3 regions of the Alkaliphilus flagellatus genome follow, and region 3 is predicted to be linked to each of the others. Evidence: riboswitches for the same ligand, from Rfam matches in the RefSeq annotation. Region 3 holds a riboswitch; each other region holds the start of a gene.
The links. A riboswitch is a leader RNA that binds a small molecule or an ion and turns the genes downstream of it on or off. The one in region 3 is predicted to bind thiamine pyrophosphate.
Positions count from the first base shown of each region.

Region 1: linked by a shared signal. The riboswitch ahead of thiW (energy coupling factor transporter S component ThiW) and the one ahead of thiD (bifunctional hydroxymethylpyrimidine kinase/phosphomethylpyrimidine kinase) in region 3 are both predicted to bind thiamine pyrophosphate.
Region 2: linked by a shared signal. The riboswitch ahead of thiT (energy-coupled thiamine transporter ThiT) and the one ahead of thiD (bifunctional hydroxymethylpyrimidine kinase/phosphomethylpyrimidine kinase) in region 3 are both predicted to bind thiamine pyrophosphate.

Region 1 covers NZ_JAHLQK010000003.1:154,081-157,365, reverse strand. The annotation lists gene thiM (hydroxyethylthiazole kinase) at 1-472, opposite strand, end outside; gene thiD (bifunctional hydroxymethylpyrimidine kinase/phosphomethylpyrimidine kinase) at 506-1,306, opposite strand; gene thiW (energy coupling factor transporter S component ThiW) at 1,303-1,812, opposite strand; TPP riboswitch at 2,045-2,158, opposite strand; gene ymfI (elongation factor P 5-aminopentanone reductase) at 2,252-2,995, opposite strand; gene KQI88_RS08390 (phosphoribosylaminoimidazolesuccinocarboxamide synthase) at 3,106-3,285, opposite strand, start outside.
Region 2 covers NZ_JAHLQK010000002.1:289,744-293,028, forward strand. The annotation lists gene cls (cardiolipin synthase) at 1-442, shown strand, start outside; gene KQI88_RS06300 (class II SORL domain-containing protein) at 506-880, opposite strand; gene thiT (energy-coupled thiamine transporter ThiT) at 1,038-1,664, opposite strand; TPP riboswitch at 1,742-1,836, opposite strand; gene KQI88_RS06310 (methyl-accepting chemotaxis protein) at 2,052-3,285, shown strand, end outside.
Region 3 covers NZ_JAHLQK010000001.1:425,143-428,427, reverse strand. The annotation lists gene KQI88_RS01910 (HlyC/CorC family transporter) at 1-997, shown strand, start outside; TPP riboswitch at 1,327-1,425, shown strand; TPP riboswitch at 1,512-1,611, shown strand; gene thiD (bifunctional hydroxymethylpyrimidine kinase/phosphomethylpyrimidine kinase) at 1,741-2,553, shown strand; gene KQI88_RS01900 (NUDIX hydrolase) at 2,553-3,038, shown strand.

The sequences.
Region 1 (3,285 bases), on a different contig from region 3:
GCTCTATAGCTATTTCTTTTCCTCCATCTAATGGATTATCTATAGAATCTACTCCTCTAGTTAAGGCTTCTATCCCATAAATATTTTTAATTTCCGACATATTACCCCTAAGCACAGATAGTTTTACTTCCCTTAAAATTCTCTCTACTGCTTTATTTCTTAGAGTTGTTGCACCTACTCCTACAGGATCTAATATTACTGGAATATTTAATGTGTTGGCTTTTTTACCTGCTAATATAAAGGATTCTATAGTTCTTTCATTTAATGTGCCTATATTTAATACCAGTGCAGATGCAATTGATACCATTTCCTCAACTTCCTTTGGGTCATCTGCCATTACAGGACTTCCTCCTAAAGCTAGTACAATATTTGCACAATCATTAACTGTAACATAATTTGTAATGTGATGTACAAGTGGTTTATTCTTTTTTACATTTTCAAGAATTTCATAAAGATATCCATATAACTTCATAATTAACCCCCTACACTTTGAAAGTAATCTATCTTATAAAAGTCCAGCTTTTTTGTATAACTCATAGAAATGGTGCGTAGGTCCTACGCCTTTACCTATAGAGAAAGAATTTTCGATTGCAATGGTTATATAGTTTTTTGCCTTTTCTATAGCTTCGACAATGGAAAGTCCCTTACCTAGGTTAGATGCGATTGCAGATGATAATGTGCAACCTGTACCGTGGGTGTTTTTAGTGTCTATTCTAGGTGAATTATAATAAGTAAATACTGTTCCATCGTATAATATATCTACAGCTTCATCTTCTAAATGTCCACCCTTAACTAATACATATTTAGGTCCCATTTTATAGATTATATGTGCTGCTTTTTTCATATCCTCTAAAGTATTTATTTCTAGCCCTGTAATAACTTCAGCCTCTGGTAGATTAGGAGTTACTACCGTTGCCATAGGTAATAGATGGGTTATTAGAGCTTCTTTAGCTTCCAGTTGTAATAGGTGAAACCCACTTTTAGAAACCATTACAGGGTCAACTACTAAATTTTGAATTGAATATTTACTTAATGTTTCTGCAATTGTCTTTATTGTTTCTGTTTTAGAAACCATACCAATTTTAACTGCATCTACAGAAATATCATCAAAAATAACTTCTATTTGTCTTTGAATAATATCCGGTGAAATATCCTGTACGCCAAAAACTCCTTGAGTGTTTTGGACAGTTACTGCTGTAATAACACTCATTCCAAATACTCCATGAGCTGAAAATGTTTTTAAGTCTGCCTGTATTCCAGCTCCTCCACAGCTATCTGAACCTGCTATAGTTAATAGTTTTTTCATTTAAATGCACTCCTTTTCTCTATATCTCTATTAACAAAACCTGTTTTTAAAAGCATTTTAAAAATAAAATATCCTATAATTACACCTACTAAGGAGCTTAAAACAAAAGGCACTACAAATCCAAACATTGCAGCCTCTTTTCCTATAAAATATTTTGCAACTGGATAAGAAACTATTGCACCTATAATACCAGTGCCGAATACCTCCCCAACCATAGCATAAAAAGATTTCTTTGTTCTTTTATACAAAATCCCAGCTAAGAATGCACCTATCATGCTTCCTGGAAAAGCAAGCAATGATCCAGTACCTAGTAAATTTCTTATGAGAGAAATTACAAATGCAACTGCTACTGCATAGCCTGGTCCAAACAATACAGCCGTTAGAAGATTAATGCCATGTTGAACCGGGAAAGCCTTTGATACTCCTATAGGAAAATAAATAATGTGAGCACTTACAACCCCAATTGCCGTTAATAAAGATGCTGTAGTTAATTTTTTTGAATCCATTTCATCACTCTCCTTTTTGCAAAAAACAGAAAAATTCCGCTATTGCTAACGCAATGCCCCATGGCGCACTCAATTTTTAACATTCGTTAAAAATTTCAAGTGCTTAAAATACTTCCAGCTTTCTGCTTTCTTAATTAGCTCACTATAGCAAAAAAGTATACTTTCTTATACTAATAAAAAAAGCACAAACCCAATTGTAGGATTTGTGCTTAATTACGCATATAATAAAATGCCCAATACAAATACACTTTCCTACGCTGGTATTATCCAGATCAGGTTCTTAGGGATCAAAGACATTATAGGGTCTTTCTCTCAGCTGGCCTTTCCAGCTCTCCCAGTGTTTAATTCTAATTTAGTTTTATTTTATACCAACATAATAACACATAGTATTTTTATAATCAATAAAAACAAATAAGTTACAAAAGCTATAGCTTTAAAATTATATAACAAATCCTCCGTTAACACCGATAACCTGCCCTGTTATAAAATCCGCTTTATCCGATGCTAGATAAAGAACACTTTGAGCAACTTCTTCTGGCTTACCAAATCTTAATAGAGGTGTACATTCAACTAAACATTCCTTTTCTTTTTCATCAAGAAAGCTATTCATATCCGTCTCAATAATACCAGGTGCAACACAATTTACCTGAATATTCGAAGGTCCCAATTCCTTGGCTAAAGCTTTTGTAAAACCAATTATTCCTGCTTTTGCTGTAGAATAGTGGACTTCACAAGAAGCACCTACCATACCCCATATAGAAGATATATTTATTATTTTGCCTTGTTTCCTACTAATCATATGTGGAAGGGCACATTGAGAACAATTAAACATGCCTTTAATATGTACATTCATCATATTATCCCATTCCTGCTCTGTAATATCAGTAAATAACTTTTGCTCAGAAATACCAGCATTATTTACTATTACATCTATAGTCCCAAATTTTTTTATACCTTCATTAATCATAGCTTCAACTTCATCTCTTTTTGTAATATCCGCTCTGTATGCCAAAGCATTGTATCCTTCTTTTAAAAGGCTCAACTGTAAATCAAGAGCTTCTTTTTCAGACTTTAAATAGTTTATTATTACATTATAATTGTTCTGCGCGAATAGCTTTGTTATTGCTGATCCAATTCCCTTTGAACCTCCAGTTATAAGTACAGTTTTATTCACTAGTTTCATCTTCTTTCTTATGCAATTAAAAAATTTATACTTTCCTAGACTATAAAAAAGCTCCATTATGGCTTTATATCTTTAATTTTACCATAATGGAGCCTATTATTTATATTTTTTTACTCTACTATCATTAATCTCTCTAATTCTAATGGCTCTATATACTCTCCATCCTTATATGCCCTCATATTCCCACCAGAGATTTCATCTATTAAAGCGACGTGGGCATCTCCTCCTACTCTACCAAATTCAAACTTTATATCATATAGATCTATTCCTTTTTTAGCCAGTTCTTCCTT
Region 2 (3,285 bases), on a different contig from region 3:
AACTCCATACCTTGTTCCAGATGAAGGTATTTTACTTGCATTAAAAACGGCTGCATTAAGAGGTGTAGACGTTAGATTACTTCTTCCGATTAAACCAGATCACAAAACTGTATTTTGGGCATCTAAGTCTCATTTTATTGAGTTGCTAGAGGCAGGGGTAAAGATTTATCAATATGGTAAAGGTTTTGTTCATGGAAAAGTATTTATTGTAGACAATAACTTTACTTCTATAGGTACAGCAAATTTAGATATACGAAGCTTTAATCTAAATTTTGAAGTAAATGCCTTTATCTATGATAAAGAAGTAAATTACAAAATAGCTAGAGATTTTATAGAAGATTTAAGGGTTAGTAAGGAAGTTCTGTTAGATGAATATGAAAAAAGGCCCTTTATACACAAGGTTAAAGAGTCTATAGCTAGAGTTTTTTCACCTATACTATAGAAAAAGATCTAGGGAGTAGCACAAAAACCATCCCTAGATCTTTTATTATATTACAAGAAAAAACTATTCTACTACGATTTCTTGGCTGCTTTCCCATACGCCATGGATATTGCAGTAGCTTTGAGCATAAAGAGTACCGGATTTATTTAATTTTACACTAGTGCATCCTACAGGTTCTGTAAAGTTTTCTCCCTCTCCATGAGCTGTAAATGTGAAGTTAGCAAGCTCCACTGGGAATTTTGCGCCTTCTGCATGAAAATATACTTTAAACCAAGATATGTAGTGTTCTAATGTATTTGGATGACCTATTGCATCACCTACAGATACTTTTAATTCAAAAGTTTCTCCTGCCTTTACTTTTTCAGGAGCATGTATTACTGGAACATGTTTTTCACCTTTCCAATCTCCGCTTTGTAAAAATTGACCAAATGTTTTCATTAAAATCATCCTTCCTTATATGTTATGTGTTTAAGTTTAATCATTATAACCTCAGTTATATATATAACCATTATTTTAGTTTTATAACAATTTTATTCATAAAATAAAGAACTACTTTTGCAGTTCTTTATTTTAATATATAATTTTAAACTATTATTTATATTGAAACTTTTTGTATCTGTTTTATAGCATGTTGCACTTGAGGTATAAGACTAATAATAGCACAAATTAATGTATCAGTTCCAATTATTAATCCATTTACTATAAGTGAGTAAAGTAGTGGATTCATACCCTCTGGTGCATAAGAGCCGAAGAAGATAACACCTGATAGGAAACTCATAAAGAATTTACCAAATCCTCCTATAAGACAAGATATAGCAATGTTTTTACGATATAATCCAGCTAGTCCCAAGGCTCCATAGGCTAAAGGATAGTCTAGAAAAAATTGTGCCCAATGTATTATAAATGGATCTTGGATTATATTGATCATACCAAAGGCAAATCCAGCCAAAATTCCAGGACCGGGACCAAACATTACAGCGAAAATAAACATAGGTAACATACTTGCAGGTGTTATACTACCACCTTGTGGGAAACGATATAGACGTATATAGGAAAGAACAAAAGATAGGGCTACACATAAACTCCCATATACTATTACTTGAGTATAATTAGATTTTTGAACCTCTTTTTTTCTTCTAAAAGCAAAGGCTACAGAAATTAATACTAAGGAAGCTAAAATGATGATGGTTATAGGCTTGAGTTCTAGTAATTTTTCAAACATAATAATACATCCTTTCTTTGTATCTATCACTGTATGCATATAAAAAACGTGAAAAGAAAGCCTTTTCACGTTAATAATGTACATAGAATCCGCTTTTCCTACGCAGGTTTTAACCTACAGGTTCTAAGGGTCGGAATACTCCTCTCAGCACATGGCACCCCCAGCGATAAATATTTTTTTCTTTTATTATAACACAATTTCGAAAATAAGTCTTAGATATTTATTTAGAGATAAGTATTATTTTGTTCTATAAAACTAGTACTTTATACCTATATATATATAAATAGCTTATACTATATATAAAAATATTACATAATTCTACAATATATGATAAAATAGTAACATATTTATATATTGGTATTAATTTCTTATTAGGAGGAAAAAACTGTGAAATCTATACGTAAGCAAATTATAATGTTTTTTGGATTGTCAATTACTACTTTATTAGTAATAATGGGATTTTTTGTTTACACACAAGTTAGTGATACTATTATACCTTTAACCGAAAGCATGATAACCCAGGTAGCTGACGCTAGAGATGGAGAAATATCTCAATGGATGCAAGGAAATAGTCATGAAGTTAAAGCAATATCATCAGAAAAAATTATTAGGTCTGGTAATTGGGAAGAAATAAAACCCTATTTAGAGTATAGAGGTACCCAATTAAGAGAAGATTTCTTATTAATGTGGTTTGCTGACTTAGATGGAAATTTTTATACAACAACTGGTGGTTCAGGCAATATAAGAAATAGAGAGGACTATAAGGCTATTGTAGATGAAAAGAAAGAAATGTACATATCTAACCCTATGATATCCGAAGTAACAAAGGAGCCAATAGTAACAATTGTACATCCTGTTAAGGATGAAGGTGGACAATTAATTGGTGTCTTTGCTGGGGTAATAAAAATTGATAAGCTATCAGAAATTGCTAATGATATTAATATAGGAAATAGTGGATTTGGTATGATCATAGACGGTACTGGTTTAGTTTTGGCTCATCCTGATGATGAAATAAGATTAAAATTAAACCTTAATACTGGTTCTGAAAATGGGTATGAGGGTCTAGAAGAAGCAGCACAAAAAATGGCATCTGGCGAGATAGGTACACAAATATATAAAGATGCAAATGATGAAAGAAGTCTTTTAATATTCTCCTCTATTGATAGCACTCCAAATTGGAGTTTGGCTATTAAGGTACCGGTTGATCAAATAAGACAGGGGAGCGATAGTGTTTTAAATACTATTGTTATACTGACATTAATTGTTATTGCAATAACCTTAATTGTATTTTATATTATATCAGGTTCAATAACTAGACCTATAGTTGAAAGTGCAAACTATGCAAAGCAAATTGCTAATTTAGATGCTTCAAAAAATATACCGGATAAACTTTTAAAAAGAAATGATGAAGTAGGTACTTTAGCAGAATCTCTACAATCAATTATAGATAGTTTAAGGGAGTTTATAGGTGCTGTTGGAAATTCTGCAGACCAGGTTTCTGTTTCTTCGCAAATTTTAGCCACTACATCTGAAGAGTCCTCTGTTGCTGCAGAAGAAGTAGCAAGAACAATAGAACAAATAGCTGAAGGGGCTACAGAACAGGCTAAAAACACTGAAGAAG
Region 3 (3,285 bases):
AGCCTTAGATTTTTTTGGTAGTAAAGGTGTATTTGTATCAACAGGAATTATGACATTATTGGTATTAATATTTGGTGAAATAACACCTAAATCTCTTGCTGCACAATTTCCAGAAAAAGTTTCATTAAAGGTTAGTAAGCCTCTTTCTTTCATCGTTACTTTGTTAAATCCAATTGTTATTGTTCTTATGTATTTAACAAATGGAATTATGAATATACTAGGTATTAAAGCTGATAAAGCACAACCTATTATAACCGAGGAAGAACTGCGTACGATCGTTGCAGTTAGTGAGGAAGAAGGAGTTTTAGAAACTGAAGAAACACAAATGATACACAATGTTTTTGAATTTGGAGATCTTCAAATTAAAGATGTAATGATTCAAAGAACAGATATTGTTGCGATAGATATTGATCTTCCATTCCAACAGATTATAGATAAGGTTAAGGATGAGCAGTTTTCTAGATATCCTATTTATAAAGAAGGTATAGACAATATTATTGGAGTTTTAAATGTTAGAGATTTAATTTTCCTTGATAATAAAAAGGATAATTTTAATATAGAGGAGTATGTAAGAAAACCTTATTATACATTTGAATTCAAGAAAATTAGCGATACTTTTACAGAAATGAAGAAAAACAGAACCCATATGGCCATCGTGCTAGATGAATATGGAGGTACCGCTGGAATTATTACTATAGAAGATTTAATCGAAGAAATTGTCGGAGATATCGAAGACGAATACGATGAATTTGAAAGTGAAATCCAATTTGTTAAAGATGGTGAATATATTATAATTGGCAGTACCAAAATTAATTCAGTCAATGAAATTTTAGGTACAAATTTCGAGTCTGAGGATTTTGATTCCATTGGTGGCCTAGTCATAGAATCTCTAGGAAGACTTCCTAAATTGGGTGAAAAAGTAGAATATGATAATATTACACTTATAGTAGAGAGTATCGAAAGAAATCGAATAAAAACAGTAAAAGTTTATGTATAAAATAAAACCGATTGAGCAATATAAAATAATCTATGCCCTTGTGAAAAAATAAGTTACAGATAGGATATTCTCGAAGTGCCCAGACACAGTAGAAGGTGTTTTCGCAGATGAAGTGGTCGGTGTTAAATTTGATTACGCTTGTGGCAATTATGTCGAGAAATTCTTGAAACTCCAATCTTCCTCAAGAAGATTGGAGTTTCATTTTTCTTGCCATAAGGTTCATCCTTTCTAATTGTTGTATGGTATATAAAAAAAACCGCCACATTTGTGATGGCTGGAATTGAAAACAGGTTCTTGAACTCCTCCTCAAACGCTGTTATAATATATATTGAAGTTTGCGGGGGAACTACTTGTAGTTGAGAAGGTTAAACCTGACCCTTTGAACCTGTTGGTTAAGACCGACGTAGGGAAGCAAATCAATTATATCATTGTGTATATATAGTTGGAGTGCTTTTCAAATGAGAAAAGCACTCTATTTTTGTTTGAAAATAGGTGTCGAAAATTGAATATGGTTTATCGCTTGCGGGGGGACTACTTGTAGTTGAGAAGGTTAAAACCTGACCCTTTGAACCTGTTGGTTAAGACCAACGTAGGGAAGCAAATCAATTACATACTATGTTATTTATTGGGTGCTTTCCGTAATACGAATTGCACCCATTTTTTGTCTAACTATAAGGATAATCTGATTTCTGTTAGCACAGTATGATGATAATTATATATCCAATTTTAAAGGAGGATTTCTAATGAAAAAAGTATTGAGTATCGCAGGATCAGACTGTAGCGGAGGTGCCGGAATCCAGGCTGATTTAAAAACATTTTCTGCCCATGGCGTTTTTGGCATGAGCGTTATCGTGTCCATAGTGGCCGAAAACACAAGTCGTGTCATTGACATACAGGATGTTACGCCGGATATGATTCAAAAGCAGATTGACGCTGTTTTTGAGGATATTGAGGTTGATGCTGTAAAGATAGGTATGCTATCCACACCGTACTGTATGAAGGCAGTTGCAGAAAAGCTCCGTCAGTATAAGCCGAAGAACATTGTAATTGACCCTGTGATGTATGCAAAAAACGGGTGTCCGCTGATGAATCCAAATGCCGTTGATACGCTGATAAAGGTTGTTATTCCATGTGCAGACATACTTACACCGAACATTCCAGAAGCAGAAAAGATTTCAGGTATGACTATCAGCTCTATGGAAGACATGGAAGCTGCCGCAAAGCGGATCTACGAAATGGGTTGTCGAAATGTTATTGTCAAGGGCGGTCACGCTATTGGGAATGCCGTTGATGTTCTGTATGACGGCAGACAATTTTATCACTATGAAACATACCGTATCAACACCAAAAACACACATGGCACCGGCTGCACCTTTTCCTCTGCTATCACATCTAACCTAGCCCTTGGACTGCCTGTACCACAAGCGGTGGAACAAGCAAAGCAATATGTAACCACTGCCATTGAACATGCTCTTTCTATTGGAAAAGGAAATGGGCCAACTCATCATTTTTATGACCTGTATCGAAATGGTTTACAAAAAAGCGAGGTGCTTTAATGCCTGAACAATGGGATTTATATAATGTAAACAGAGAAAAAATGGGTATCCTGCATCGCCGAGGAGAGTCAATAGAAAGTGGATACTATCATCTAGTTGTCAGCATATGGATAATGAACAACAAGGGAGAATACCTGATGTCTCAACGTCATCCGAACAAGTTATATCCTGAATATTGGGAATGCACAGGTGGCTCTGTATTAGCCGGAGAAACAAGCTTGCATGGAGCTATTCGGGAAGTGAAAGAAGAATTAGGACTCTTCCTTGAAGGTAGGAATGGACGAATTATTTACAGCACCCGCAGAGAAGAAAGTCAAGATTTCTATGATGCATGGCTGTTTCATGCCGACGTTCCCATATCAGCTTTGACCCTACAAAAATCTGAAGTGATAAATGCACGCTGGATGACAAGGACGGACATTGATAATTTGTATCAGTCAGACAAACTTCATCCACTGCTGTTTTATTATATGGAAGTGCTGTAAATAAGAGATCATAAAAATGCAAATAATCATAACCAATAGTCATTTTTATTCTTGTCTAATAAGATATTTCGTCTATTATGACAAAAAGGAAGCAACTAAATTCTTGTTGCCTCCTTTTTTCATACCCTCTACTTTTACTATTTTCATCGTCTATAAGCTACTCTTAAATACTCCCTTATTGACCCATCAGAACAGAAGGTGTTGCCACAGATAAAATGATCTACATTAAATTTAACCACAGATATAC